DNA from 2 places in the Alkalihalophilus lindianensis genome. Region 2 is predicted to be linked to the other one. Evidence: a T-box and tRNA genes for the amino acid it is inferred to sense, from the RefSeq annotation. Region 2 holds a T-box; the other holds one or more tRNA genes.
What was found. A T-box is a leader RNA that pairs with one kind of tRNA and senses whether it is charged. The one in region 2 lies ahead of tyrS (tyrosine--tRNA ligase), so its partner is inferred to be a tRNA-Tyr.
Positions count from the first base shown of each region.

Region 1 (15,287 bases), on a different contig from region 2:
TTGGGGGAATATAATTTCGCTAGTCCTTTTTGTGTTGCTTAATAATTTCATTGAACCAGTGCGGTGTGCCCGCTTCTTCTTGTTCATTTGTTTCAACTGAATCATTTTCAGCAGGCTTCGGAACAGACTCCTCACTACTCTCCTCTACTATATTCATCTTTTTCAATTTATCTGCTTCTTCTAACCATTGTATCTTTTCTTCTTTAAAAGCATCTAATGTCGTTGCGTGCTTTTTTTCTAATTCTAGAAACTGTTGCTTGACACTCATCAATTCTTGTACTATCGCTTGTTTCTCATTTATGTGTGTTTCTTTTATTGCTTGCATTTCCGAATGTAGTAATTTGTTCTTTTCTTGAAGCTCATCAATGAGGCTGTAATGGTAATTGTTTTGGTATTTATCAACCTCTTTCTTGTATTTATTAAGTTCAGATTGGGTGTAAATGAGACGTTGTTGTAATTGAATGGGAGTTAATTTAGATAACTGCTGTTGCTTATTCAAGAAAATCTCCTCCTATTTATAACAGACATTTACACAAACATATGCTTTTTAAGGAATAAATATGTGAGATGTTCAATGAAACTGGTTATAAATACAGGCGTTTTTTTCATTGCTTAATAACATAGAGAAGACTAGATAAAAGGAGGTTATTATATTGATGTTTTTTGGACGCAATAAGTGTTGTTCTAATCAATCTAGAGCTAATTGGAACTGTTGTAGTAACTCTGCGAGTAAACGAGGGAAAAGAGGGAAGCGTGGAAGGCAAGGTCCTCCTGGTGCTCCCGGTCCAACAGGTCCAGCAGGAGCAGATGGAATAGATGGAGCAATAGGTCCAGCAGGTCCAACAGGTCCAGCAGGAGTAGACGGAATAGATGGAGCAGTAGGTCCAGTAGGTCCAACAGGTCCAGCAGGAGTAGACGGAATAGATGGAGCAGTAGGTCCAGCAGGTCCAGCAGGTCCAACAGGTCCAGCAGGAGTAGACGGAATAGATGGAGCAGTAGGTCCAACAGGTCCAGCAGGTCCAACAGGTCCAGCAGGTCCAACAGGTCCAGCAGGAGCAGATGGAATCGACGGACCAATAGTAACAGCTACTTCTGGTTTTGCAAGTAATACAGAAGGTACGATTATTACAATTGGTCTTGGAAGTGCTCCGATTCCTTTACCTAATGCTCAAAACTTATCTTCTGATATTACACCAAATGCAACTAGTACAGAATTCACAGTAGAAACTGCTGGTCGTTACTTCATATCATTTAATGTAAGGTTGACTGCTGCTCTTTTACTTGGAGCGAGGTTAGTAGTAAACGGTGAGCCGCTTCCGCAAGGGACACTAGATGCCCTTTTAACAGTAAGTTCTTTTACTGGAGATGTGATTATAACTCTACCAGCAGACTCGACCATCTCTTTAGAGCTTTATGGGTTATTAGAAGTTGTAACTTTGCAGGACGGAGCAGGAGCGACTTTATCAATTTTAAGGTTGGAGTAAAAAAAGTGTGAGTGAGGTTTCTGATTAATAAAGCAGAAACCTTGCTTATTAGCAGAAGTGTAATAGACATTCAATGCTGGAAGTTTAAGCGATACCAGCTATCTTTATGGAAAAGTATGAATTTAAGGATGTGGAAGAATGGAAGAGCATATTTCATTAATACATGTTGATAGGCAATTTCAAAGCATAAAAAGGGAAGTACTTGCATCCATTGAGAATGTGTTAAATAGCGGACAATATATCTTAGGAAAAGAAGTAGAACAATTTGAATTAGAGGTTGGTCAATATTTAAATACTGCCTATTCAGTCTCTGTAGCAAACGGTACAGATGCACTTGTTTTGAGTTTGAAAGCATTAGGAATTGGTAAGGGAGATGAAGTGATCACCACACCATTTACTTTTTTTGCAACTGCAGAAGCAATATCTAGAATAGGGGCAAAACCCGTTTTTGTTGACATCGATCAAGACTCATTGAATATAGATGCTTCCTATATTGAAGCGGCTATTACTTCAAGAACAAAAGCAATTTTACCAGTTCATTTGTTTGGTCTGTCATGTGACATAAACAAGGTATGTCAAGTTGCAAAGAAGCATAATTTATTTGTGGTCGAAGATGCTTGCCAAGCCTTTGGAGCAACTAATCATGAGTTAAAACTTGGTACAGTAGGAGATATTGGTTGTTACTCATTTTTCCCTACAAAAAACCTTTCTTCTATAGGGGATGGTGGGTTAGTAGTGACAAACAATGAAGAGATTGCAAGAAAAATTAAAAAGCTTAGACATCATGGTTCCACAAGGAAATATTATCATGATGAGATTGGATACAATAGCCGATTAGATGAAATACATGCAGCTATTCTCCGTATTTGCTTAAAGAAAATTGATTTATGGAATAGTGTACGAATTAAACGAGCTAAGAAGTATCAATCACTAGATGGGATAAATGGAATGAAAACCCCTAAAATCCCAGCTTCAAATGGGTCACATATTTACCATCTTTATTGCATAGAACACGATCATAGAGATGATTTAATGGATTATTTAAAGCAACATAATATAGCAAGTGGGATTTATTACCCGATTCCGCTTCATTTACAAGAAGTGTATAAGAACCTTGGATACAAAAAAGGTGATTTTCCGGTATCTGAACAAAAGGCTGACGTGCTATTAGCTCTACCAATGCACCCTTTCCTTTCTGATGAAGAGCAAGATAGAGTAATCAAGGTTCTTCAGGCATATAAGGAGCCTGGTAAAGATGACGATTAAAGTTGGTATTATTGGTTGTGGACGTATTGCTCAAAAACATGTGAATACGATTAATAAGTTAAAGGGTGTTAAAATTACAGCTCTTAGTGATATTTCAGTAGAGAGCATGGATAACTTACTTTTAAGAATCCAGTCATCAAGCGAACAAAAGATAGCGACCTATTCTTATTATAAAAGTCTCCTTCATGATTCTAACGTTGATTTAGTCATTATTTCGACCATCTCGAGTTTACATGCAGAAATGACTAAAGAAGCGCTTTTAGCAAAAAAGCATGTTCTAGTTGAAAAGCCTTTAGCACTTACACTCGACCAATCAAGGAATTTGCATCAGCTTGCCAATCAATGTGGTAAGAAATTGTTTGTATGTTATCAACTCCGTTATATAAAGACGATTTTGATGATTAAAGAAATGCTTAACCAAGGGCTATTCGGAGAGCTTTATTATGGTGCAATCACAATAGAGATTAACCGATCTGAACATTATTACAAGGAGGCGAATTGGAGAGGCAAATGGGATTTAGATGGAGGTATGCTTATTAATCAAGGAATTCATCTAGTTGATTTGTTAGTTTGGTTTTTAGGGGATGTAGTTGATGTTGATGGATGTCTGATCAAGAAGAATGATTCAAAAGAAACGGAAGATGCGGCAATGGGTATCTTTACTTTTAAAAGTGGCGCTAAAGGGATCCTTCATGCAAATACTATAACCTTGCCTACTAACATCGGTTACTCTATCAGGCTTTTTGGTGAGAAAGGAACTGTAGCTTTAAAGGGTACTAAATTACAAGAGATTGAACGTTTTGAGGTTGAGGGTGTAACTCTAACACAAGAAGAACTTGAAACCTGGATAGAAGATCAAAATGAACATACTAGAATGTATGAGGCAGTCATAGACTCCATACAAGGTAACGAGCAACCATATGTAGTCAATGGGAAGGAATCTGAGCGGGCATTAGAGGCTATCTTTGCTCTGTATCAATCAGCTATTGATAAAAATAAAACGTACTTACCGCTATCCACATTCGAAACGAGTTGGATGAAAGGTAAAATATGAGGGGGAGTATGATTGCATATTCATCAAAGTGCTAAAATAGGATCGGACACTAAAATTGGCGAATATACTATTATCGAAGATGGAGTAATTATCGGGGACCACGTTGAAATCGGTCATTATTGTATGATCAAAAAAGATACAGTGATCGGTAGTGATGTGAAAATTGGGGATTTAACTATTCTTGGTAAAAGTCCTAATTCGAATAAGAAGATGGCTCGTAAACCAAAGGGAACACTTCCACCCTTGGAAATTGGAAATAATGTGATAATTGGAAGTCATGCTATTTTATATAGAGGTTCCATAGTAAATGACGGTGTTCTTATTGCTGACCAAGTAAGTATGAGGGAACAAATCAATATAGGCACACATACAATTCTCGGCAGACAAGTGATGGTAGAACCTAATACGAGTATTGGGTCTTATGTAACTATACAAACAGGTTCTTATATTACGGCAGATACAACCATTGAGGAGCGTGTATTCATAGGACCTTGTTGTTCGATGTCTAATGATAAATACATGGCTACTGGTAGAGGTATTCATAAAGGTCCCACAATAAAAGAACAAGCGAAGATTGGTAATAATGCTACTTTGTTACCTGATATCGTAATTGGGAAGCAATCTGTTGTTGGTGCGGGTGCGGTTGTGACAAGAGATGTGCCGGACAATATGACTGTAGTTGGTAGTCCTGCACGCGAAATAAAAATGTAATTATAGATGAATCACCATTTTTAAGTAGTTGTGTGAGTATCCAGATCCCTTCTTCTCTCTCAAACATACTAATACAAGAGTATGTGAAGCTTTGGAAAAAGGAGAGGGAGAATTTTGAAAAGAAAAGTAGGAATTATTGGGCTAGGTTATGTTGGATTACCTTTAGCCATGTTATTTCATTCAAAAGACTTTAATGTCATAGGGATTGATATAGATCCATTTAAACTAAGTGAATACAAAAAAGGTAAATCTTATCTTTCAACGATTACAAATGAAGAAATGACTGCACTAAGAAATACGGCAACCTTTTCTTTTACAGATGATTTTTCAGCTATAGGAGAGGTGGATGTGATCATATTATGTGTTCCTACGCCATTATCTGAAACTCATCAGCCTGACTTAACGTATATACAAGCTGCACTTAACGCCGCAACCCCGTACATTAAAAGAAATCAAGTTATCATTTTAGAAAGTTCAACTTATCCAGGTACTACAGAAGAAGTTATTAAACCAACTCTTGAGAAAATGGGAAGAACCGTTGGAGTGGATATCTTTTTAGGTTATTCTCCAGAACGTATTGATCCAGGTAATCAAACGTTACCTTTTGAACAAATACCAAAGATTGTTAGTGGAGTTACCGAGGCATGTTTAAATCAGGTGGAATCGATTTATGAAAGTGTTTTTGAATCACTAGTGCCGGTCACTTCACCAAAAGTTGCAGAAATGACTAAGCTAGTGGAAAATACCCAAAGATTTATTAATATCTCTTTTATCAATGACATAGGGAGGCTTTGTCATGTAATGGATATAGACATATGGGATGTAGTGAAAGCAGCAAGTACGAAGCCATACGGATTCACACCATATTTTCCAAGCGCTGGTATTGGAGGGCATTGTATTCCAGTAGATCCCTTATATCTAAAGTGGAAAGCAGAGCAATTAAGGTTGAAAACGCCATTTATTGATTTGGCGAAGAAAATAAACGATGAGCAGCCTCGTTACGTAGTGAACAGGATAACCCACCTTTTAAAAAGGAATATGGTAACCCCTCAAAGTAAATTACTGCTTATTGGTTTAACATACAAACCTAATACAAATGATGTCCGTGAATCAAGTGCTATCACTATTTTTGAAGAATTGGTCTCAGCTGGATATCTAGTCTCCTATCATGATCCGTATATTGAAAATATCACTATCAATAGGGAAGAAAAGAAAGCGAGCAGTTTGGATAACTTAGGTGACTATGACTGTATAGTTTTACTCTGCAACCATTCGCAACTAGATTATCAAAGAATCCTCAATGAAGCTCAATTAATTTTTGATACAAGGAATTGTTTTGAAGACAATTATTCACATGTTTACCGACTCTAAGTATTTTCCCTTGCTTAAAAAGGAGGAAAAATGGTTACAATTAGCCTCTGTATGATCGTAAAAAATGAAGAACTATTATTAGCTAGATGTTTAGATTCTGTGGTAGACCTTGTTGATGAAATAAACATAATAGACACAGGGTCTACTGATAACACTGTTCAGATAGCGAAAGAATATACAAACCGAGTGTTCTTTTATAAATGGAATGGAGATTTTGCTGCTGCGAGGAACGCATCATTTGATCATGCCACCAAAGATTATATTTTATACCTTGATGCAGATGATGTAATTGAGAAGAAAGATCAACTGAAATTAAATAAGCTTAAAGAGACATTGGATCCCTCGGTTGATTCGGTTTCCATGTATTATCATGCGGGTTTAGATAATTATGGTAATGTCACCTTGAAGTACCGTAGAAATAGATTGGTAAAAAGAACGAGGAATTTTAAATGGTGTGGAGATGTTCATAATTATTTAAAGGTCCATGGTACTATTATTCATTCCGATGTAGCGATTACTCATAAAAAAGAAAAACACTCAGTCAGTCGAAATCTTGATATCTATCAAAAGAAAATTGAGCGTGGGGATACCTTTTCTGCTAGAGATCACTTCTATTATGGCAATGAACTAAGAGAAAATAAAAAATTTAACCGAGCCATCAAGGCATATGAATCTAATATAGCTTCTGAAGATGGATGGAGTGAAGATAAGTTCTTCTCATGTATTTTCAAAGCGGATTGTTTTAAAATGCTTGAGCAGCCAGAAGAAGAACGAAAAGCTTTGATTGAATCTCTTCAGTTTTCTAAAAAAATTCGCCCAGAAATGAGCTGTCGCTTAGGGGATTATTATTTAAGGAAAAAAGATTATGCATCAGCCATTGTCTGGTATAATGAATCATTATCAATAAGGACGGATAGTAATCAATGGAGCTTCAGTTTTCCGGCTTATTCATCTTGGTACCCACATTTGCAATTGTGTGTATGTTATTACAAGCTTAAGCAATATCAACAAGCGTTTGACCATAATAAAAAAGCGTCCATTTATTTGCCTGACCACCCAAAAGTTATCTACAACCATGAGTTGCTTGCAAGGATAATTGAATGATTGTAAGGGAAGGAAGGGGTTAGCCCCTTCCTTCTTCAAGTGTGCCATTCCATTCGTTGTGAAATTGATCAAGGAACTGTTCCATAAACTGATGGCGCTCTTTGGCTAATGACCTCCCTGCATCAGTGTTCATCAAGTCCTTTAGCTTTAGTAGTTTCTCATGAAAATGATGAATGGCAGATGAATTTCCATTTCTATATTCATCTAGCGTCATCGATTCTCTAGTAGGTAAGCTGGGATCATACATCGGTTGACCTTTACTCCCGGAATATATAAATGTACGTGCAATTCCAACTGCCCCTAATGCATCAAGACGATCAGCATCTTGAACAACTTGACCTTCAATAGTAGCCATCGGTTCTCCGTTCCCACCTTTAAAGGACATGGAAGTAATAATAGATAAGATATGATCAATCGTCTCTTTATCTAGTTTTCTTTCGCTGAACCAAGCTTTGATAGCCTGTAAACCGCCCTCTTCACTTTCTACCACTTTATCATCTGCCAAATCGTGAACAAGGGCAGAAAGGGTAACAACGACAAGGTCAGCGTGCTCTTTTAGGGCCAATGCTTTTGCTGTTTTAGTAACACGTTCTATGTGATGCCAATCATGACCTGTATGCTCATTCCATAATTGTTCCCTCACCCATTGGGTGGTTGCTTCTATAATATCTTGATGTTTCATCGTAACCCTCCTGATAACGTAGCACTTCTCTTTTTTTGCTGTGTTTGAGCTAAGCGATTCACTTCACGGACAAATCGCGAAGGATGTGCTCGTTTTCCCCGTCTCATCGTAGGGACTGAGATGGATAGTGACGTTTCAGCTCTTGTCATCGCCACATACATCAATCGTCTTTCTTCTTCTAGTGGTTTATCATTTCCTTCACGCCAAGCGTCTAAGGCATAATCATGTGGGAGGGACCCCTCAACTGCTCCAAGTATATAGATATGTTTGTACTCTAATCCTTTGGCTCGGTGAATGGTTAAAAGTTGAACAGCTTCACTATTTACAGGTTGCTTCTTTGCTTCTTCTTGTTTCGCAATCATATGGTCAACATGCTCAAGGAACGATTCGATCGTAGTGTGTTGTCTTGCTGAAACTTTTAAGTCGCGTACATCGTCTGAACCGCGTTCTAGCTTATTTCCTTCGTTTCCTTGTTTCTTAAGATAATCCTTTAATCCCATTTCCTGTTCAATAAAACTGATGGCATCTTCAGGCGTTTTCTTTTTGATTTGTCTAAATTGATCCGGAAGCTTTTGTAATTTCTTCTGTTGAAAGGACTGTAGCCCACTTAAATGGGTAAGAGCTTCAACAAATGTACAGTCTTCTGTAATCGTTAATGCTTTTAAATCTTGTAACACCTGTTGCTTCAAAAATAGCGCACCAATTAGGTCTTGGATTGCTTGTCCATTATCTGGGTTTAAACTAAGGCGGAGATAGGCAAGCACTTTACGAACCGTTTTTCTGCGATAAAAAGAATCACCATCATTTTCAATTGAAAAAGGGATGCTTGAGGTAACCATGCGCTCAAATAAAGCCCGTGAGGTTACATTCGTGCGGAATAGTATTGCAAAATCGTTAGGGTTTTCCCCTTTTTCTATTCGGCTCTTAATATCATTGACGATCATCGTTGCTTCTTCCTCTTCATCATAAGGATAAAAGAGTATAGGTGGAAGTTCCTCTGTATATTGAGCAAATAATTGTTTGTTAAAACGAGTCCGGTTCGTTGCAATCACATTATTTGCAGCTTGGACGATTGGGTGATTGGAACGATAATTCTGATTAAGGATGACTACTTTTGCCTCTGGGTAGGAAGAAGTAAATGAAAGGATATAATCAGGGTCACTGCCGCGAAAAGCATAAATCGATTGATCATCATCCCCAACTACACAAAGGTTTTTAGATGGATTTGTAAGTAGGCTGATAAGTTCAACTTGAACCTTATTTATATCTTGAAATTCATCGATTGAAACGTATGAAAAACGTTCTTGGTATCGTTCTAAAAGCTTTTGATTAGTGCTCAGAAGATCATAACAACCGATTAACATATCATCAAAATCAAACAATCCTTTTCTTTGTCTCATTTCTTCATAACGTTTATACAAATAGGCTGCACGCTCTTCCCAAATGTCTTGAGGTTTGATTTGGCTTGGGTTTTGCATATGGTTTTTCCACCAACTTATTTGAGTCAGGGCTTGATCATAAGCAAATTCTTTTTCATCTAAATGAATTTCGCGTCCCGCTTCTTTTAGCATCTGGTCTCTTTGCCAATCCCATTTTAATAAGTGGGTACTATTCCATTGTTCCGGACTATGATGCATGAGCATTCTATAGAAGATGCTGTGGAAGGTTCCTACGACCAATTGTTGCAACATTTGACGATTTAGACCTGGGTAGATCGTCATCCGCTCTTTCATTTCCTTTGCTGCTTTGGCAGTAAAGGTGACTAAAATCATTTCTTTTGGTGAATAATCTTTCTCAGTGAGCATATATGCTGCTCTTGTTGTTAAGACACGCGTCTTCCCACTTCCAGCTCCCGCTAAAATTAACAATGGCCCCTCCGTCGTAGTAGCCGCCTGCCATTGTTGATCATCTAATAATATATCCTGCTCTTTTAAAGAAGCTCTGTAGCCGGTCAACGATTCATTTTTCTCCTTTTTAGTAAGAGGGAAAGGGGGTATCGCTTTTACGTTTTCAGGACCACGCCACGGGTCATCAGCGTGTATTTCAGATGTAGAAATCGATCTTCTTTTTGGCATACTAAAGCCATTTGTATTAGTTACAGGAAGTAGCTCCTTTGGTTGTATCTGTTTTTTTATCAAGCTTTCTTCATAGGCTAGAACTTCTTTTTGACAATCAAGAGTAGTGGTGGGGTGGATGAATGATGGAGCATCATAGATCCCTATATGAAATCGCATTGGCTCACCACAATGCATACAAGTTGTCTCTTGACGAATACTAGCATTATGAAATTGTTGCCATTCACTTCTGTCAAGTGATGGAATGTGAATAATTTTTTGTTTATATAAAGCTGTTTTCAAGTGGGAGCCTCCTAACTTTAAAAATCATAAACGAATTAAAATACCTTTCTATCCTAGCAGATTTCATGCTAAAGGTGGGCTGATTTTAGAAAAGACATCATCATACGTAAGGAGGAATTAGAATGATTACTTTTTTTTCTGCAGGAATCGTTGTAACACTGCTATCCCTTTCTTTGTTTGGTTACGGTTGGATAATAGGACAGGAATTTTTGTTCGGTCCATTCATCGCTTCGTTAATAGGGTTAAACTTCCTTTTCATTACCTACATCCAATATAAACAAATGAAAGAGGACGGAAGTTTATAGAGGTTAAGAGAGGGTAGAGGTCCGATATGAAATAAAGGTGAAGGAGCTATTTCGATGAAGAAACAGCGTGTCGGGACATGTGAACTTTGCGAGAGGGTAAATGTAAAATTAACGATTCACCATCTGATACCGAGAGAGGAAGGTGGGGCTCATTTAGAGAAAGCTCAGCTATGCATCCCCTGTCATAAACAAATTCATGCCTTGTACACGAATACAGAAATAGCCATTCGATTGACGACCATTGATCGTTTAAAGGATGACGAGCAATTAAAGAAATTTATAAGATGGATTAAGAAACAACCTTCTACTACTTTAATTCGCATTAAAAAGTCTAAGGAAAGGCGATGGAAATCAAAGTGATTTAGATCGCCTTTTTATCGTTGTTTTAAGAGGAGATGGCTTTAAAGCATTCAGTCGTCTAGCTTCTAATTCAGAGGTGCAGTGCGGACATCTGGTTGCTTTATAAGCAATTGATTTAAAGCAAAAGGAGCAAAGCTTTGTTTTCATATCAATCAATGGATCTTCATTAGGTCTTCTTATTTTATTCATTTGTCTTACAAATAAAAAAAGGATAAAAGCAACAATCATAAAATGAACGATGTGATTGAGGAAGGAACCATAATTAAGCATAGGCACCCCAGCAGCTTCAGCTTCTGAAAAGGTGTCAAAGCGACGATTTGATAAATTAAGGTATAGATTAGAAAAATCAACTTGTCCGAATAACACGCTAAATGGCGGCATGATCACATCATGCACTAATGATTCTACAATTTTAGCGAAGGTTGTGCCGATAATAACGCCTACACTCATATCAATTACATTTCCACGAACTGCAAACTCTTTGAATTCTTGTAGGATCTTCATATATACATCACCCAGCTAACATAGGAAGTTTCTATAGCCTATGCAAAAAAAATGACGACATGATTAAAAAGGAGGACATGAATGATAAGATTCATGTCCTCCTTCGGTATACTGGGCTAGCTGGATTCGAACCAGCGCATAACGGAGTCAAAGTCCGTTGCCTTACCACTTGGCTATAGCCCATCGCTCTGTACTTATAGATTACCCTGATTGCAATTTCCTATACAAAAATGATAAAGGATTTTTTTAACACATGTCGAATAACAAGGGAACGAAAGGAGTGATGTGATTGTATGAAGTTGAAAAAATAAGTGCAGGGCTCATTAATGAAGCCGTTGGATTTTTTGCTTCCGATATCCATCTAGTTCCAATTGATCAAGCTTGGCTCATCCAATTGCGAATAAATGGCAAGCTATATGATTTTAAACAAATTCCACTCATCCTAGGTGATCGATTAATGGGCCACTTAAAATACACATGTGGCATGGACATAGGGGAGAGGCGCTTGCCTCAAAGTAATTCTATGACCATCGAAGTGAAACAGCGCTTATATAATTTACGATTATCCACTCTGCCCACACGATCTAAAGAAAGTCTAGCTATTCGAATTCTCCCTCAAAGCTCCGCTCAACCATTATCCACCCTTCCTGTTCTCTACTCAAATCGTTCCACATTGAACAATATTACTGCCTTGCCTTATGGATTGTGTTTAATTGCTGGTCCAACTGGATCTGGTAAAACAACGACCCTTTATGCTTTATTAGATGATATTTTATTGAAGCATCATAAGAAAATTATTACCATTGAAGACCCTGTAGAGAGGTCCTTACATTCACTCATTCAAATTGAAACCAATGAAAAAGCTGGAATATCATTTGAAGTAGGCTTGAGGGCTGCTTTGAGACATGATCCGGATGTTCTGATGATTGGAGAAATACGTGATGCAGCTAGTGCAAAGTTGGCTGTGCGTGCAGCACTCACTGGACATCTTGTTTTTGCTACTATTCATGCGAACAATAATTATTCTGCACTCTTAAGGTTACGTGAATTTGGTGTTTCAGCACATGACATAAAGGAAGCGTTACAATCGGTTGCTATGCAATATTTAGTAAATGTCAAAAGCTCTGAAGGAGATGAAGGTGTCTATTTTGGAGATGTTCGAATTAATAAGAGAGCAGCCTTATACACATTTGATAATCGATTGCACATTCATCAAATGATTGAATCAGGTCATACTCGAAAGCTTAACACTTTACCTCACCAAGCTAGGAAGGCATGGGCTCTAGGCTTCATTGATCGAGAAGAGCTAGAAAGAGGGTGGAAGGGGTGATAGGGCTATTTAAAAAACATTCAAACCATATGTCTTATGCAAAATGTTTTCGTTTACTAGGAGTATTGCTTAAACAGGGATATTCGATGGAAGATGCTCTTTCCTTTATGCTTATTCACCAGCCGATCGTTATAGTAGAAAGGCTCAGTGAAGTGAAACTAGCTTTAAAAAGTGGTCAAGAAATTCATAAAGCTTTTTCTCTTTTACCGATACCTAAAGACATCGTTTCCTTTCTTTATTTTTATCAATTCCACGGTGATGTAAGTGATGGCTTTATTCATGCAGGTACTTTATTAGAAAAGCGTCTTCAAACAACACAACAATTATTTAAATTAATGCGTTATCCTATTTTGCTTATTTGGATTTGTCTAGTGGTCCTTTTGGTACTACATCAATTTGTAATTCCTCACTTCAATTCACTTTTTTTGTCAATGCAAGGAGAGCCCCCATTACTTACAGTGATGGTACTAAAATTTTTAGTTTTGATGCCATATCTTGGCTTTGCCCTTCTTTTATTTACACTGAGTGGATTAAGTTATTTTCTTCTTTTTAAGCATAAGTGGTCACCAAAAAGGCGTGTGGAATCCTTATTGAAGATTCCTTGGTTGTCTGCTTGGGTTAAACAGCTATGTACCTACTTTTTTTCTCTTCAAGTCGGACGCTTACTTCGATCCGGTACCTCTCTTCAAGACGCATTGAATATTTTCGAGCAACAACCTCATCTACCTTTTTTTCAACAAGAAGTGATTTCAATAAAAGTAGAACTTCAACTTGGTAGGCCTTTTTATGAATTAGTCAGAGAAAGAGATTATTTTTTAAGAGAACTTTCGTTTGTGGTGGAAAACGGAGAACGGACAGGGCATTTAGGAAGCGACCTCGATAATTTTAGCGGAATTATTTATAGTGAATTAGAAGAAAAGTTAAATAAGATAATGGATTTCTTGCAACCAGTTATTTTTATTGTGTTAGGAGCTTTTATTTTTATTTTATTTTTAGCGATTATGCTGCCGATGTTTCAAATGATCGGGACATTGCAATAAGGATCAGAGAAGGTAGGACACAAGCCTTTTTAATGAAAATAATTTTTTTTGTAAAAAAGGCTTGTGTTTGTATGTTGTTTCATGGTACATTATTAATCGTCGCTGGTGAACAAAATTCACCATACAGACAAGCCTTTAAGATATAGCCTTTTACATAGGGGGGCCTTAGCTCAGCTGGGAGAGCGCCTGCCTTGCACGCAGGAGGTCAGCGGTTCGATCCCGCTAGGCTCCACCAATTATATAGCGGAGGAATACCCAAGTCCGGCTGAAGGGATCGGTCTTGAAAACCGACAGGCGGGTTAAACCGCGCGGGGGTTCGAATCCCTCTTCCTCCGCCATATTTATTTAAATTTTATTCTATATGTATCTAACGTCGCGGGGTGGAGCAGTTCGGTAGCTCGTCGGGCTCATAACCCGAAGGTCGGAGGTTCAAATCCTTCCCCCGCAACCAAAATGGTCCGGTAGTTCAGTTGGTTAGAATGCCTGCCTGTCACGCAGGAGGTCGCGGGTTCGAGTCCCGTCCGGACCGCCATTTTAAAAATTATAGTGGAGGGGTAGCGAAGTGGCTAAACGCGGCGGACTGTAAATCCGCTCCCTCCGGGTTCGGCGGTTCGAATCCGTCCCCCTCCACCATTTATAATTATGGCGATTGTGGCGAAGTGGTTAACGCACCGGATTGTGATTCCGGCATTCGTGGGTTCAATTCCCATCAGTCGCCCCATTTTTATTTTTGGGCTATCGCCAAGCGGTAAGGCAACGGATTTTGATTCCGTCATGCGTAGGTTCGAATCCTGCTAGCCCAGCCATTTCTTTGCGGAAGTAGTTCAGTGGTAGAACACCACCTTGCCAAGGTGGGGGTCGCGAGTTCGAATCTCGTCTTCCGCTTAGTCTCTAGCGCCCTTAGCTCAGCTGGATAGAGTGTTTGACTACGAATCAAAAGGTCGGGAGTTCGAATCTCTCAGGGCGCACCATTTGAAATTTAAAAGAAACATGCGGGTGTAGTTTAGTGGTAAAACCTCAGCCTTCCAAGCTGATGATGTGAGTTCGATTCTCATCACCCGCTTTTTATTTTTTTCATGGGCCTGTAGCTCAGCTGGTTAGAGCGCACGCCTGATAAGCGTGAGGTCGGTGGTTCGAGTCCACTCAGGCCCACCATTCCACAGTAGCTCAGTGGTAGAGCAATCGGCTGTTAACCGATCGGTCGTAGGTTCGAGTCCTACCTGTGGAGCCATGGAGAAGTACCCAAGTGGCTGAAGGGGCGCCCCTGCTAAGGGTGTAGGTCGCGTGAGCGGCGCGAGGGTTCAAATCCCTCCTTCTCCGCCACTTTTAAGTATGGCCCGTTGGTCAAGCGGTTAAGACACCGCCCTTTCACGGCGGTAACACGGGTTCGAATCCCGTACGGGTCACCATTTTAGTTAGAGCCATTAGCTCAGTTGGTAGAGCATCTGACTTTTAATCAGAGGGTCGAAGGTTCGAGTCCTTCATGGCTCACCATATATTTTAATATGCGGGTGTGGCGGAATTGGCAGACGCGCTAGACTTAGGATCTAGTATCTTATGATGTGGGGGTTCGACTCCCTTCACCCGCACTTTTAAAAACTTGTACTCATTATGAGTACAAGTTTTTTTGTTACTTTTAACGTTTTATAAAATAGGGTTCCTCCTATAGGAAGCTAGCTATACACTAATTATGTTTAGCTAGCTTTTTGACGTCTCTTT
Region 1 covers NZ_JAWJBA010000003.1:388,893-404,179, forward strand. Annotated here, with positions in the region: gene RYX56_RS11985 (hypothetical protein) at 20-499, opposite strand; gene RYX56_RS11990 (BclA C-terminal domain-containing protein) at 657-1,484, shown strand; gene RYX56_RS11995 (DegT/DnrJ/EryC1/StrS family aminotransferase) at 1,623-2,750, shown strand; gene RYX56_RS12000 (Gfo/Idh/MocA family protein) at 2,740-3,804, shown strand; gene RYX56_RS12005 (acyltransferase) at 3,817-4,515, shown strand; gene RYX56_RS12010 (nucleotide sugar dehydrogenase) at 4,630-5,886, shown strand; gene RYX56_RS12015 (glycosyltransferase) at 5,917-6,990, shown strand; gene RYX56_RS12020 (HD domain-containing protein) at 7,010-7,672, opposite strand; gene RYX56_RS12025 (ATP-dependent helicase) at 7,669-10,029, opposite strand; gene RYX56_RS12030 (hypothetical protein) at 10,152-10,334, shown strand; gene hlpB (HNH nuclease-like protein HlpB) at 10,389-10,694, shown strand; gene mscL (large conductance mechanosensitive channel protein MscL) at 10,686-11,198, opposite strand; tRNA gene RYX56_RS12045 (tRNA-Gln) at 11,310-11,381, opposite strand; gene comGA (competence type IV pilus ATPase ComGA) at 11,488-12,528, shown strand; gene comGB (competence type IV pilus assembly protein ComGB) at 12,558-13,568, shown strand; tRNA gene RYX56_RS12060 (tRNA-Ala) at 13,728-13,803, shown strand; tRNA gene RYX56_RS12065 (tRNA-Ser) at 13,814-13,906, shown strand; tRNA gene RYX56_RS12070 (tRNA-Met) at 13,943-14,019, shown strand; tRNA gene RYX56_RS12075 (tRNA-Asp) at 14,024-14,100, shown strand; tRNA gene RYX56_RS12080 (tRNA-Tyr) at 14,117-14,201, shown strand; tRNA gene RYX56_RS12085 (tRNA-His) at 14,214-14,289, shown strand; tRNA gene RYX56_RS12090 (tRNA-Gln) at 14,300-14,374, shown strand; tRNA gene RYX56_RS12095 (tRNA-Gly) at 14,382-14,453, shown strand; tRNA gene RYX56_RS12100 (tRNA-Arg) at 14,463-14,539, shown strand; tRNA gene RYX56_RS12105 (tRNA-Gly) at 14,561-14,631, shown strand; tRNA gene RYX56_RS12110 (tRNA-Ile) at 14,647-14,723, shown strand; tRNA gene RYX56_RS12115 (tRNA-Asn) at 14,725-14,799, shown strand; tRNA gene RYX56_RS12120 (tRNA-Ser) at 14,801-14,891, shown strand; tRNA gene RYX56_RS12125 (tRNA-Glu) at 14,903-14,977, shown strand; tRNA gene RYX56_RS12130 (tRNA-Lys) at 14,987-15,062, shown strand; tRNA gene RYX56_RS12135 (tRNA-Leu) at 15,076-15,157, shown strand; gene yidD (membrane protein insertion efficiency factor YidD) at 15,267-15,287, opposite strand, start outside.
Region 1: it has a tRNA-Tyr gene. The T-box ahead of tyrS (tyrosine--tRNA ligase) is inferred to sense a tRNA for this amino acid. The anticodon was not compared.

Region 2 (15,287 bases):
GACAATAATGGGACAAGCTGCTGCTCAAGTTGGGGAGCTAACGGGGAGTTTCAAAATAAAACGAATTACAAGAGTATAGGGGAGGGGGGAAACAGGCTGCGAGTCGCTCTGCAGCCTGTTTTCTAGTGTTTGTGAGGCTTATGCTGAGGATCTTTTTTTTAGAGAAGGAGCAATAGTCTTCTCTTTCTGTAATGAGAGAATGTAGTTGGACACTTGTATCATCTGCTCCTCATTTAGGTTATATAAATCATATAGATCTTTCTTTTTTAAAAAATAAAACATATATCTTAAGTGCTGTAACGAGTGGGTTTTATTTATAATTGGTAGTGCACAAATCTATAAAAAGGAGGGCTTTCTATGGCAATAATATTTGTTACAGGCTTATCTGGAGTAGGTAAATCAAGTGTATTAAAACAATTAGAAAGAGAGGGATATAATGTAGTCGATACAGACTATGGCTACATAAAGGTAGTAAAAAATGGTGAGATAGAAGAAAGAGTTTGGGATGAAGAAAAAATAACTCAAATGATAGAGAAGCACAAAAAATCCCATTTATTTATGTCAGGGTGTTATTCAAATCAGAGTAAATTTTATGATTACTTTGATAATGTTGTTCTACTTAAGGCTGAACTTAAGGTAATGATTGATCGAATAAATAATAGAACGTCTCATAATTATGGCAAAAGTCCAGAGGAAAAGGCTGAGGTAATAGATAGCTATAAAAACGTTTTACCATTATTAGAAAACAGTGCGGGTGTTATTATTGATACTACAAATAGTGGAATTAATATCATTTGTAGACGGCTTATAGAATTATTATAATGATGTATTTGAAGTATTCAACTAACCCATACGTAGATTTAAAAAAGGTCAGCGCACTACTTATTATGCTAACGAAGCAGTTTTGTAGAAGAAAACATAAATTATATTTTATTGTAATTGCTTTGTTGCATTTCATTATTTTTTTTATTATAATCGTTTCATAGCTAACGATTATGAAAATTTAAGGGGGGAGCATTATTCATTCATTTAATGAAGAAGGGAAACTACTCCCTGAAGAAGTGGACACAATTAACCTGTTAACGAAATTACCAATGGAATCATTGAATTTGGATGCAATCGCTGTTGTAACAAATGTCTATCGAATTGCACAGGGATTAAAAAACAAAATGGAGCGAGAGGTTTTGTCAGAGTATGGTCTATCTTGGACATCCTTTTCATTGCTTTATGATTTATGGATAGGAAATCAAGTAGAAACCAAAAAGTTAGCAGGGTCAGCTGGAGTAACAAAGGCAACGATAAGTAATATTACAAAAACCTTGGAACGAAAGGAACTATGTTATCGGAAAGTAGACAATAGGGACAGGAGAATTACTTATGTCACAATAACCGATAAAGGTAGAAGAATTATGGAAGATTTATATCCGAAGTTCCATCAGGGTGAAGTTGAAATTGCTTCCAATCTTTCTGTAAATGAGCAGAAGAACATTTCTGCTTTATTAAGAAGAATAATCAAAGAAAATCATTTTTGAATTATTAAATAAATATTATATAAGCATTGACGGGAAATCTAGTAGTCGTTATCTCCCTGTTTTCAGAGAGTCGGTGGTTGCTGCGAATCGACACAAAGATAACACGAATTACATTCCCTGAGCTTTTCTTTGTGAGTTATAGATAGCAAAGACGGACGAGCCGTTAATCGTTAAGTGGAAGAGATTAAGTCTTCAACAAGGGTGGTACCGCGTGCAAAACCACGTCCCTTCATATTAGGGATGTGGTTTTTTTATTATATTTAGGAGGAATGAAAAATGAATGAAGTAATAGAACAATTAACAGCAGAACAAGTTACAGAAGTAAAGAGACAGATGGCTATCTACACGCAAGGTGTGCAAGATATAATTCCAGTGGAAGAATTAGAAATGAAAGTCGCAAAATCTATTTTGGAAGATCGACCACTGAAAATAAAGTTAGGATTAGACCCTTCAGCTCCAGACGTACATCTTGGTCATACCGTCGTTTTAAAGAAAATGAGACAGTTTCTAGAGAATGGACATGTTATCCAATTACTGATTGGGGATTTCACTGGAAAGATTGGAGACCCAACAGGAAAGTCCGCTGCTAGAAAGCCACTAACTGATGAAGAAGTAAAACACAATGCCAAAACATACTTTGAACAGTTTGGAAAAGTGATGGATATGGATAAAATTGAACTTCATTATAATTCAAAGTGGCTATCACAGTTAAGCTTTGAAGATGTGATTCAATTAGCAGGAAAAATAACAGTGGCAAGATTAATGGAAAGGGACGATTTTGAAGAAAGAACCGCACTTGGTAAGCCAATTTCACTGCACGAATTTTTCTACCCATTAATGCAAGGTTACGATTCCGTTGTATTAGAATGTGATATTGAACTTGGCGGAACAGACCAGCATTTTAATATTCTAATGGGAAGACATTTTCAAGAGAAGTCTAGAAAAGAAAAACAAGTAGCCATGCTAATGCCATTATTGGAAGGACTTGATGGTGTAGAAAAGATGTCTAAATCAAAGAAAAATTACATTGGTATTGATGAAAGTCCTCAAGAAATGTACGGAAAAGCGATGTCGATTCCGGATGAATTAATGAATAAATACTTCGAACTTATTACTGACTTCTCACCAGAACAAATGGCAACTATAAAAAGAGACCTAGAACTAGGTGCACTACATCCAAGAGATGCTAAAATGCTCTTAGGAAAAACAATTGTAAGAATGTATCACGGTGAAGAAGCGGCAAAAAAAGCAGAGCAGCATTTCGTCGCAGTTTTTCAACAGGGGCAAGTACCTGATGAGATGCCAGTGATTGAATGGAAGGGTAATAAGGAAATGCCAATAATTGAATTTTTAGTTGAGTTGCAAATGTTCAGTTCTAAAGGTGCGGCTCGACGAATGATTGATAATAGAGGAATAAAAATAAATGGAGAAAAAATAGAAGATACAGGATTCAAAATTACTATTACCGATGGATTAGTTGTACAAGTTGGGAAACGCAAATTTATAAAGGTAAAATTGTAAATATGGTAAAAGGTGTAACTGAATTTTGTTACACCTTTTTATTACATTCAGTTCAACTACGGGGAAGAATGTATAACAAGAGTTGTACAATTTCTACTTTTATATACATATCCTAAAAATATGAATGAAGCGGTAAGCTATATCGAGAACAATTTGGATGAAGAGATCAATTAGGTTCCTGTTAAGAAAAATCAATAGTTGAGGGAGGTCTTTGTGACCTCTCTTTTACTTATTAAACAAACGGGTAGCATCAACATTTGAACTGTTTCAATGGAGTTTCCATTGTTGTGGAAGGAATGAGCAGGTTTGTTTAATAGATACTTATGAGAACTTTAAATTAGAAGAAGAAGGGTTATCATTTAAGAAATAATATATTACTTCTTAAATGAATTCACCATAGGTTGTGAAAGTATTGAGGAAACTAATAAAGCAAGATAAAATGTTGACATGAAACCATTTGGTGTTATATGATCAAATACGAAACCAAATGGTTATATATTTTGAAAAGGAGATTATAACATGGAAACATTACAAGATATTAAGCAAACAATCACGTTTGAAGCACCTATACAAAAAGTATGGAATACAGTATCGACTTCTGAAGGAATTGCCTCATGGTTCATGCCGAATGATTTCGAACCTAGAGTAGGGCATGAATTCCATATACAGTCTCCATTTGGACCATCTCCCTGCAAAGTATTAGAGGTAGATGAACCGTATAAAATTTCGTTTTCATGGGATACAGAAGGTTGGGTAGTTTCTTTTTTACTTAAAGAAAGTGGAGGAAAAACGGAATTTACTCTTATCCATAGTGGCTGGAAATCTCCAGATACTGTTCTTCCAAAAGCAAACGAGAAAAGTGCAGTTGTACGAGAAAGAATGGATTATGGTTGGGGTGGAATAGTCGAGGACCTTCGAAAGGTTGTGGAAGAATAAGTGGCGGCAGAAAAGCATGATGTGTTTCAAGCAATTGCTGACCCTACGAGAAGAAAGGTTCTCCGGTTGCTTGCCAACAAAGAACTAGCTATCTCAGAAATAACTTCTCATTTTTCAATAAGTCGTACAGCTATAGCCAAACATCTAAAAGTTCTTTCAGAGGCAGATTTGATCAGTGGAAAAAAAGTCGGTAGAGAAAAAATATATCAGTTGCATCCAGAACCGTTAACAGAAGTAAAGCAATGGCTTTCATATTATGAACAATTTTGGAATAACAAGTTATCGATCCTTAAACATGTGGTTGAAAATGATGAGGAAAATTAATCTGAAGAAATAGAGACTGAACGTGAATATTGGTTTTCTAAGTGAATTTAGTGAGGTTTAAGTATCGAGTGTGATCTTTCAATAAAGAGGGATTACACTCTTTTTTATTAAGGCTGTTTTCTAAAGGATTGTTGCTTTTAAATATAAAATTAAAATTTGTAATACAATATATCTCTGGTAAAATATCATTATCACTGTAAATGTTACTTTTTGGGGGTGTTTTATTGAAAGGTTTTGAGGGTTTATTAAAATTGGGCTTGTATCTACAACTTCTTTGGTATGTATTTTTCTTTACAAACATACTCGGAGTTATAGGGTCAAGGAGCGAACTATTACAAGACATTGTTTGGTTAGGAATACCAATTTGTGGACTAATCATTGCAATTTTTTACACTTTCAAAAGAAAATTCAAAGTTCTTGTGTTAGTTGTAATTCTATTGTCTTTATCCATAATATTTTTGTGGCTTTTGATTTCCTTGATTAGCAGTATGTAATCAAATCAATTACGACCTCTGTCTGAGGTCTTTTATTATGCAGTTCTAAGTATCTTAACGGTTGTATGATTTGATTTTTGACACGCTGAAATAAGCATTTGCTCCACTCGTTTTTCAAATGCTAAGTTCTTCCCAATATCAAGCCAACGAAACCAGTAGAGATAGTTGTCCAAGTATTTTGTTGCAACTCCTTGAAATCTTTCCATCCAAGTTTTCAAGCGATTGTGAAAGTTATTGACGTGCTGAATGTGATAGATACCTTTCTTTACACGCTGTTTTAGGCGTTCGTTGACCGTTTCGTGCTGTAATCCTTTTATCTTAGCGAACTTTTTATAATTCGTTGCTGTATCCGTACATAACAAAGCAGATGGGTGAATATACTCACCTATCACAGTATCAATTTCTTCGGCTCTTACACGACCTGTACCTGCCATTCGAGCAATCACACTACCATTACGGTCTTGTGCTACTACAACAGCAATTTTAAGGTTAGAAATACCTCTTTTCTCGTCTTTTTCACCACGCTTCTTGGGTTTTCTGTGGATAATTTCTCTGCCTTTCATAGACTCACGAAAGAAGGTTTCGTCACTTTCAATGATACCTTGCAATTGGTTAAATCCAAGACTGCCTAATGCGTTCAAGATTTTATGTCTCCAATAGAATGCGGTAGAGATATGAATGTTCAAGCGTTCAGCGATTTTTGGCAAGGTATAACCCTCGACCATTAGTTCAATGTATTTCACCCACTTTTCAGGGTAGCGAGAGCCTGAAAATGGCGTATTAGTCATATCATTGAAAGACTTTCCGCAATCATTACATAGATAGCGTTGTCTGGAACGATATTTTCCGTTCCGTTTTACCGATGTGCTTCCACAATGAACACAACCTAAACCAGAAGCAAATCGGGCTTCACGAATGCTTTTGAGTAGTTTCGTAATTTTGTCTGGTTCATCTGGAACCAAGTCCTGTTTCATCGCTTTAAATAACGCCATTTGCTCAGATTTAGTTAATTCGCTGAAATCTTCATAAACATCTTTCCACATACTTGAACGCCTCCTTAAACCCCATTATATCAACCTTTTAATAGTATGGTCAAGAAAGCAACAATTTATTCGAAAACAGCTTTTATTAATGTAAGGGGAATTTAATCTTTGTAAGAGCATTTATTCTTCTTGGTCATGGGAAAAGGCTATTTTAAAAAGATAACGCTCGGTTAGCTTGAGAATTTTCAAACTGCTTAAGGAATTGAGGAGTTTGTAGAGATAGGAGCTTTTAAAAAACTAAAATCAAACTATGCAGCAATGCTTCTACAGGAAGCAAAGCTGCACAGATGAGCAAATAGCTACTCATATTCTAACCCATCATCAATCTCTCCTTACTTTATAATGTAATTCGACGAACTGATTAAAAGTCTGTACCCCTTCTAAGGAGAGGTTCACTTTATACTTTCCTTTAATAAAGAGTGGAATGCCTGACCCAATGATCTTTGGTGCTACAGTGATGATGATTTCATCGACCAAATCTTTTTCGATACATGTGGTCACTAGCTGCCCGCCACCTAATAGCCATATGTTTTTTCCTTGCTTTCTTTTTAAACTTCGCACGAAAGCTTCTACATCATGATTGATAAAATGTGTATGATCATTATCGTCGATTGTAGATCGTGTAAAGACGAAACTATGTTTATCCTTATAGGGGTATTCATCTATACTGTCTGCATTAATGATCCAATCGTATGTCTTTCTCCCCATTAAAACCGTATCGACGGTTTTATAAAAATCTGAGATCCCATTATCTCCTTCTCCCTCTACCTCAAATAGCCAATCTAATCTTTCTTCTTCTGTAGCAATGTACCCATCTAGACTCGTAGCAATAAATAATACAACATTTCTCTCTTGACTCATATCTTCACCTCTTTTTCAGTATAACCTGATTATAGAACGTTAATATGACAACCTATGTCATATTAAGCTGATATAAAATAGGTTAAGATAATCAACGAGGTGATTCGATGCGTGCGGAAAGATTACTGAATATCATGTTCCTTTTGCAAAATAGAGATATAGTGACAACGGAAAGATTAGCCGACGAGCTGAATGTCTCGCGCAGAACCATTCTTAGGGATATGGACGCATTAAGTTTAGCTGGAATCCCAGTATATGCACTAAGAGGCAAGCATGGAGGATGGACGATATTAGAAAGCTTTAAAACCAATCTATCTTATTTGAAGCCAGAAGAGATTCATGCACTGATCGCTTCTCCTTCAGATAAAGTATTAAAAGACTTAGGCATCAACAAGGGAACCATTGATATTCGAGAAAAACTTCTCTCTTCTTTACCTGAGAGCGACACCGTTAAAACAAGAATCTTTTGGGAAAGAATCTACATAGATACAGGGACGTGGAGAGAATCTCGCGAGGATACCACGTACTTAGAGATCGTTCAACAAGCAGTTCTTGAAAATAGGAAGTCAACCATTGTTTATAAGAAACTAAATGATCAAGAGAGTGAGAGAACGGTTGAACCATTAGGCTTAGTCGCTAAAAGTAACAAGTGGTACCTAATCGCTAAACATGAGAACCATTTTCGTAATTATAGGGTATCACGAATAGTCTCTGCTACGATTTTAGACGAAGCCTTTAAAAGACCGACAAACTTTCATTTAATCAACTACTGGGAGGAGTCTAAGACAGACTTTATTCGTCGGTTACCTGAATATGTCGTTGGAGTGGAAGTGAAGTCTACAATGATCCCCCGCATGACGTTTACATCCAAATTCATCCATTCAATTGACACCAAACAGATCTCTAAAGAAGGCTGGACTCACGTTTCGTTAACGTTCAATGACAAACAAGAAGCGATTGAATATATTTTAGGATTTGGAAATCAAATCAGAGTGATCACACCAGAGAATTTGATAGAAGAACTCTTAGATTCAGCACAAGCCGTTATTCGTTTGTATGAGTCTTTTTAATAAAGAGACTATGGCTGCTTCGTTTCCCCTAGGTAATCAATCGAATTGGCAATATCAACTAATATCTTTGGAGTGACCTTATCAGTAATTCTTTTATCAATACTAAGCATGTATTGCCAATTATCTCTTTCAAAGACGAGTGCCACGAACGAGTCAGCGATGTTTATGAGTGTGGCCTCCTCTCCATTTTTAAGTTTATACGTTTTAAGAGTGTATTTAGCTTTGATCGGAATTTTATATTGAACCGGCCGAACATTGAGGATGTAATGACTTTCAGGAGATTCTTCATTGATAAACTCCAATTCAAACGCATCATTCGCAACGCCATCTAGATCCGTAAACCGACCAAAGTGATGGGTGAAAGGTAAAGGAGGGACTTTAAGAGGTAGTTTCAAGTCTTGTTGATAATAGTGTTCAAATTCTTTTACAGCTTCTTCAACCGTTGTAAAACCAATTTCAGCATAAGGTATCTCTATCGGTTGAGTTTCCTCATATTTAATAGCGTACACAGATTCATCACTGAGCCCACAAATAAATAGGCTACATGTAATGAGCAGCAATTGAAGTTTCTTCATGTACCATCATCCTCAAGTATAATTAGATTTATTTTTACCAAAACAATCCCGGCTATTCTGGTTTTACTACCTTGCTTGGTTATTATAAAAAATAGAAGAACTTATGGAATTTTATGTTAAAATAATTAGGTGTGTATCAGTCGAGTTCGAAGGCGAAAGTATGTGAGTAGATGTATGTCCTACAGTTCGTATTTTATAACAAGCTCATTTTAGAGGGGGAGGGGAGGAAGCTAGCGCATCGTGCTTTGCTTCAAAAGTGGCAAGGTCATTTTGCTTGTCAGAAGGAGAATATATGTGTCCACAAATAAATTACAAAAAATGAATATCTTTATAAAAATGTTCATTCATTTAAGCTTTTTAATCTACGCATTAAACGTATTACAGCAAGTCATTGGTCATCTCCATATTCCACCCCTACCTGAAAGTTATTGGAGCTGGGAATGGAATGTGCAACTGATCCCCTTTTATTTTGTAGGTGATTTAATTAGTCAGTATCATTATAGTCAATATCATTCGGGTAATAGTTGGTTCTTTTGGAATGCAGTTAAATTATCTTTTTATAACATGCTACTGTTATTACCGTTGGGCGTCTATCTATCTATATATAAGGTTAACAGCTTGAAAAGAGCAACTGCTATTATTTTTCTTGTTAGTTTTTTGTTAGAGATCGTACAACTAGTATTAAGTTATTCCGGAGTTATATTTGCACGAACTTTTAATGTCGATGACTTGATCTTGAATACGGTCGGTGGTGTGTTAGGTTATTTTGTTCTTGAACAAATTAAACTGTTTTATAGAAGCTTTCATTTTAATGCACAAAATGTAGATGGCTAGGTCAGTCATTAACTACGAAGTAGCAAAAGAAACAGAAATACGATAAAGGGAGAGAAAGAAAATGTCTCAAGCAATTATCTTTGATATGGATGGAACACTTTTTCAAACAGATAAAATATTGGAATTATCACTTGATGATACTTTTAATCATTTACGATCATTAAATAAATGGGATGCGGAAACGCCTATTGAAAAATACCGTGAAATCATGGGTGTGCCCTTACCTAAAGTATGGGAAACGTTATTGCCTCATCATTCTATAGAAGATAGAGAACACACAGATGGTTACTTTTTAGAAAGGTTAGTCGACAATATAAGAAGGGGAAAAGGTGCCTTATATCCTAATGTAGAGGAAGTTTTCAGTTTCTTAAAGGAGAATAATTGCTCTATTTACATAGCGAGTAATGGATTAACGGACTATTTAGTAGCGATTGTTGGTTACTATCATTTGGATAATTGGGTGACTGAAACATTTAGTATACAACAAATTGAAACTTTGAATAAATCAGACTTAGTGCAAAGTATAATAAGGAAATATGGTCTAACCAATGCGGCTGTTGTAGGTGATCGCTTATCTGATATCCAGGCTGCAAAGGATAATGGGTTATTATCGATAGGGTGTCATTTTGGTTTTGCAAGAGAAGATGAATTGTCTCAGGCTGATTTTGTAATCGATGATTTGAAGGAGTTAAAGGCGATACTACCTAAATTGAATAAATAATATAGCTCATTCACCGAACAGTTTTATACGTACAACCAATTTAAAAAAGAACGGTGGATTGGTTTTGTTATGGGGGGATGAATGAATGAAATCACATTTGAAAATCGCATTGTTGATCATGACGATCCTATCCACATGTATGGTGATTTGGGCAGGTTTTACGGGTAGAGTGACAATCTTCCCCTTTCTACTAGGACTTACAATGTTCTTTTCTGTTTTTCAATTACAATTGGATAATCGAAATCCAAAAGTAATCACATTTTATCGTGTTGCGGTGGCTGTTTCCTGCCTAGCAGTGGTATTAGGTGCTTTACATATAATAGGGAGGATATAGATTGGAGGTGGAGAGGTTGAAGGGGGTTTGGATCGCCTTTAGGGTGATGCTGTTCTTGGTAGTTGCGGGTTGTTCATCTGCAACGCAGTCAACAATGACACAGAAAGATGTAGTGGATATGATTTATGAAGAAACAGGTGAAGTACTTTATCTACCTGAATTTGAACAGCTTGACGTTTCTTATGTGTACGTCCAGTATGGTGATGATGGCAGTGTGAGGAGCATTGATGTCCAATATGCAGATGGGCGAACAAGTGAGGTCATCGATTATTTTCAAAAGCCGAGCAATGTTGCGGAGTGGGAGGAACAACATCATGCGAAAAAAGTGTACGGACCTTTTGAGGGCGACGTTGCTTTCATGATCACTTATGGCATGAATGGGATGACAACTACGACCGCTCAGCAGGTTACGGAACTGGAAGGAGTTGAAGTGGCTATTCAAGAAGATACGACATTTACAATACATAGTATTTCTTTAAATGGTGGTTATTCGTTAGCCTATAACAATGAGTATGTTACGGAGGAAGAGGCATTGGAACAAACACGCTCTTTTCTTATGAATGTGAAGTGAATAAAGTGTAGTTTCCGCATCAGGGGGGGCAAGGTTCTATGGATTTTTTCGTTTTCTATGGTGGGTTCATTCTTCTATTACTTTTTTGCGGATGTAGTATATATCATGTGTTTAAAATGATGACGAAGAGATGAAGCAATTCCCATCATAAAAAGTACTTTGTATTATTAGACTCTTCATGGTGTAGACAAAGCAGGTTAGCATAAGGATGATATGATGTTATTACATAAATCAAGTATGGTTTAATTAGTGAGTTAATTTGAGAGGGTGAGCTATATGAATGAACAACAGGTAGAACAATCCACCAATTTGGCAGTGGAAGCGAAGGGGCTTGTGAAAGTATTCGGTGACCATCGTGCAGTTGATGGTGTTGATTTATCGATTCCAAGAGGTACGGTCTATGGCTTTCTAGGGCCGAATGGGGCAGGGAAGACCACGACGATTCGCATGCTTGCCACATTACTGCAGCCAGACGAGGGAACAGCACGTATTTTTGGTCATGATCTGGTTAAAGAAATGGACGCCGTCAAAAGTCGAATCAGCTTGACTGGTCAATATGCGTCGATTGATGAAGATTTAACTGGAATTGAGAATCTCGTGATGATTGCCAGGTTAATGGGTTATTCGAAAAAAGAGGCGAAAGGGAGAGCTAATGAATTACTTAGTGCTTTTAGTCTTAAAGAAGCAGCAAAGAGACAAGTGAAAACCTATTCGGGTGGCATGCGTCGTCGTATTGATATTGCCGCCAGTATCGTGGTGACACCAGAGCTCTTATTCCTTGATGAGCCAACGACCGGATTAGACCCGCGCAGCCGAAATCAAGTGTGGGATATTGTCCGCGCCTTAGTTAATGCCGGTACGACGGTGTTACTGACGACGCAATATTTAGAGGAAGCAGACCAATTAGCTGATCGCATTGCGGTGATTAATAAAGGGAAGATTATTGCTGAAGGAACGAGCAATGATTTAAAGGCATCAGTCGGTACGGGGACATTGAATGTATCGCTTCTTAATCCTGAAGATCGCCCAAGAGCGATTGACGTTCTCACACAAAAGCTCGAGGTAGCCGTTTCACCTGCTGGCGATGCCGCTTCTCTTACCGCCCAAGTGGCTGATGCTTCATTAGCAGCCGAGGCCCTTGGAGAACTAGCGAAAGAGAAGATTGGGGTAGATAACTTCTCACTCGGTCAGCCTAGTCTTGATGAGGTATTCCTGACGTTAACGGATCAGCCAGCAGATGTAGCACAAGCAAGTGAGGAGACACGATGATGACAAATCAAATGACAGAGCCAAAAGAACAAAACGGTGCCGATGCTAAATTACTTGATGCGATTGCCTCAAGTAAGCGTCCGGATCGCCCGAGTGCCTTATCTTCATCCCTCACATTCGCATCACGGGCTATGCTTCGGATTAAACATATCCCTGAGCAGCTATTTGATGTGACTGTCTTTCCGATTATTTTTCTATTAATGTTTACGTATTTATTTGGTGGTGCGATTGCGGGATCGACGAGTGAGTATTTGCAATTCCTCCTTCCAGGTATTCTCGTCATGACTGTTTCACAAATTACGATGTATACAGGGCTCGACTTGAACAATGATATTCGAAAAGGGATATTTGATCGTTTTCGTACGTTACCGATTTGGCTCCCATCTGCATTAGTTGGCGCATTGCTCGTTGATGCTGTTCGTTACTCAATTGCATCAGCGATCATGATTGGACTTGGTCTTCTGCTCGGATTTCGACCAGATGGTGGGTTTATCGGAGTCATTGAAGCAGTAGCCTTAATCTTATTTTTCTGCTTTAGCTTATCATGGATCTGGACGACACTTGGAATCATCATGCGCTCTGAAAAATCACTGATGATGGTGAGCATGATGGTGCTCTTTCCGCTGACATTTGTCAGTAATGTGTTCGTTGACCCGGAGACGCTGCCAGGCTGGTTGGAAAAATTCGTTGACGTCAACCCGATCTCGCTTCTTGTAACGGCTGTTCGTGGATTGATGCACGGTACCGCAACACTTGAACAAATTGGATGGGTTCTATTTGTCTCCATCCTGATCATGGCGATCTTCGCACCACTTACCATGTACTTATACCGCAAGAAGTAACTTTGGCTGAGCTTAACGAGTAATAGTCGTTAAGCTTTATTTACGTACCAAGTACAAAAGAAAGGAGGGGGATATGGGAAATAAACCCATAAATAGGCTGAATTATGGTAGGGTAATAATGGGAGAAACCGAGAGTAGGTCGTTATAGGAAACTTTTTTTACAAGGAGGGTATGGATGGAAACTACCCATGATAAATTTATTCTATCTATCATGTGCATTATCTTCCCTATAATTGGGGTTGTCTTATTTCTTTTTTTACTGGGGGATAAGGATAAAGAGAAGAAAAAAATGGGAAGAAGATGCTTATTGATGTCAATCGCTTCTTTACCCATATGGATGTTGATTGCTCTTACGCTAAAATATATTACTTAAATGGAGATTGGCTAGTAAGGAGTATGAACTTTAAGAAAAGGATGATTACATATGAAGAAGGTGCAACAATTCTGGGATGAATTTTGCGTAGAGCATCAAAAGCAAGGGAGCGAGTATAAGGATGCCTTTCAATTTGGAGCTTCGGCTGATGAGTTAGCGAACTTAGTAGTCGATGGAAAGAAGACAGCAACAACGTCAGGTTTGGTATTTTATGAATTAGAAAAAGAAGCCATCCCTCAAGCAGGTGAATATTATATCATTTTTAATGGTCAGAATGAGCCAGTTGCAGTCATTCAAATTCAATCCGTTGAAGTGCTTCCGATGAATGAAGTTTCAGAGGAATTCGCATTAGCAGAAGGCGAAGGAGATTATCAATACTGGTGGGATGCACACGAAGAATTCTTTACTACGTTATTAAAAGAATACGAGAAAGCCTTTTCACCAAATATGCTTGTTGTATGTGAACGGTTTGAGAAAGTATATCCAAAATAGAGGTTAAGGAACCATAAAGGTGGGATTGATTTTGGCAGTGTATAAAAGATCTTCTGGATATTATTTTTAGGTTCTATTTATATCATTCTAGTTCCTTTTAGAACAGGAGAGAATCCATTTTAACTGAAGCAATAAGGCACAGCATATGGACATTCTATAGACCGACATATAGTAGTCGGTCTTTTTTTTATTTATGTCAACTCATCTCATCTCTTAGGTAATCTAGCAATTCAGTAGGATCACTTGTACTTAATTCAATATGTTCATGGTTATACAAAGTGTACATAGGAAGCATATTAGCATCCAGTTGAGCTAATTTTTGATACGTTGAACTTAAATCATTCACTCTGTAGGTTTGGACGTTCCTGATGTAGAGATGATCCTCCATTTTGAATTCGTTTGTAAAATCAGCAATTTCGTCTAAACTCTCATTATAATAAATATACAAATTATAAGCTCCTTCTTGTTCTGTAGTATGCTCGTTCACGAAGGAATCGTACTGTCTGGTATCACCACAACCAGCTAGAAAGATGAAAGATACACATAAAAGAAGAATCCACCTCATAAAAACGCCTCCTGTTCTGTATTTAATAACTATGTAATCCTAAATCCTCTTTATCACCACATTGCCATATTTTTTTATAAAATTCTCGATTAACCTTTAAATAGTAACTATAGTAGAAAAAAACAATAAAAGTAAGCTGAAATTATACAAAGGATCTTGCTTGTTTTATCTAAATGGTGATACAACCTCTGCTAAAGCAGGGGTTTTTTTTATGGACTTTCCCGTTAAATACGCCCCTTCCTCCCAATTAAAAGGGAATTAATGTTAAGATTAGTTGAGAGAAAATAGTAAGCGTATCCCTATTTTTAAGTAGATTCAGTAAGAGGAGTTAGGTAAAGATGAGCAGGTTTGCAGCACGAGTGACACTATTCATCCTAGTTACTTTTTTAGTAGTAGGATGCACCGAGAAAGAGGTTAACTATTATTCAAACCCATATGTTGTGGATGGAGAGGCGCTTAGCGAAAGTGTAGAGATCGGGGATCTGATCATCATCAGGAATGATAATCAGATAAATGTCGATACAAATGAGAAACAAGTACATATCGATCTACCTGATTCTGAAAGCATGATTCAGAGTGTACATGTCTCCTATGATCAACGTTTTTTAGCTGTCGATACATGGAAGGATGAGGTGGCAAAGATTTTCGTCGTCAATTTGGAAACAAATGATGTAATCGATGTATCAGATGAGATCGGCTATAGGTACGATTATGATGGTTACGAATCACCTTATGGACTTGCATGGGCACCAAATGAAAACATCCTTGCTTTCGTTGGTGGGCACAATGAAAAGCCAGCATCTCCTCGCGTGAATATGTATCACCCAGAAATGGAAATCGAGCAACAATTCAAAGGTGTTTCTCATATTTATAAGGCCATTTATGGTGTGAAGTGGGATGAAGACGGACGTTCTATTTATTATCTCGTAA
Region 2 covers NZ_JAWJBA010000001.1:747-16,033, forward strand. Annotated here, with positions in the region: gene RYX56_RS00010 (AAA family ATPase) at 358-822, shown strand; gene RYX56_RS00015 (MarR family winged helix-turn-helix transcriptional regulator) at 1,095-1,532, shown strand; T-box leader at 1,550-1,764, shown strand; gene tyrS (tyrosine--tRNA ligase) at 1,809-3,053, shown strand; gene RYX56_RS00025 (SRPBCC family protein) at 3,573-3,989, shown strand; gene RYX56_RS00030 (ArsR/SmtB family transcription factor) at 3,990-4,313, shown strand; gene RYX56_RS00035 (IS1595 family transposase) at 4,843-5,850, opposite strand; gene RYX56_RS00040 (dihydrofolate reductase family protein) at 6,172-6,711, opposite strand; gene RYX56_RS00045 (helix-turn-helix transcriptional regulator) at 6,819-7,781, shown strand; gene RYX56_RS00050 (hypothetical protein) at 7,790-8,356, opposite strand; gene RYX56_RS00055 (VanZ family protein) at 8,651-9,190, shown strand; gene RYX56_RS00060 (HAD family hydrolase) at 9,252-9,911, shown strand; gene RYX56_RS00065 (hypothetical protein) at 9,997-10,245, shown strand; gene RYX56_RS00070 (hypothetical protein) at 10,262-10,816, shown strand; gene RYX56_RS00075 (ATP-binding cassette domain-containing protein) at 11,093-12,085, shown strand; gene RYX56_RS00080 (ABC transporter permease) at 12,085-12,927, shown strand; gene RYX56_RS00085 (hypothetical protein) at 13,103-13,300, shown strand; gene RYX56_RS00090 (ASCH domain-containing protein) at 13,352-13,792, shown strand; gene RYX56_RS00095 (hypothetical protein) at 13,989-14,357, opposite strand; gene RYX56_RS00100 (hypothetical protein) at 14,696-15,287, shown strand, end outside.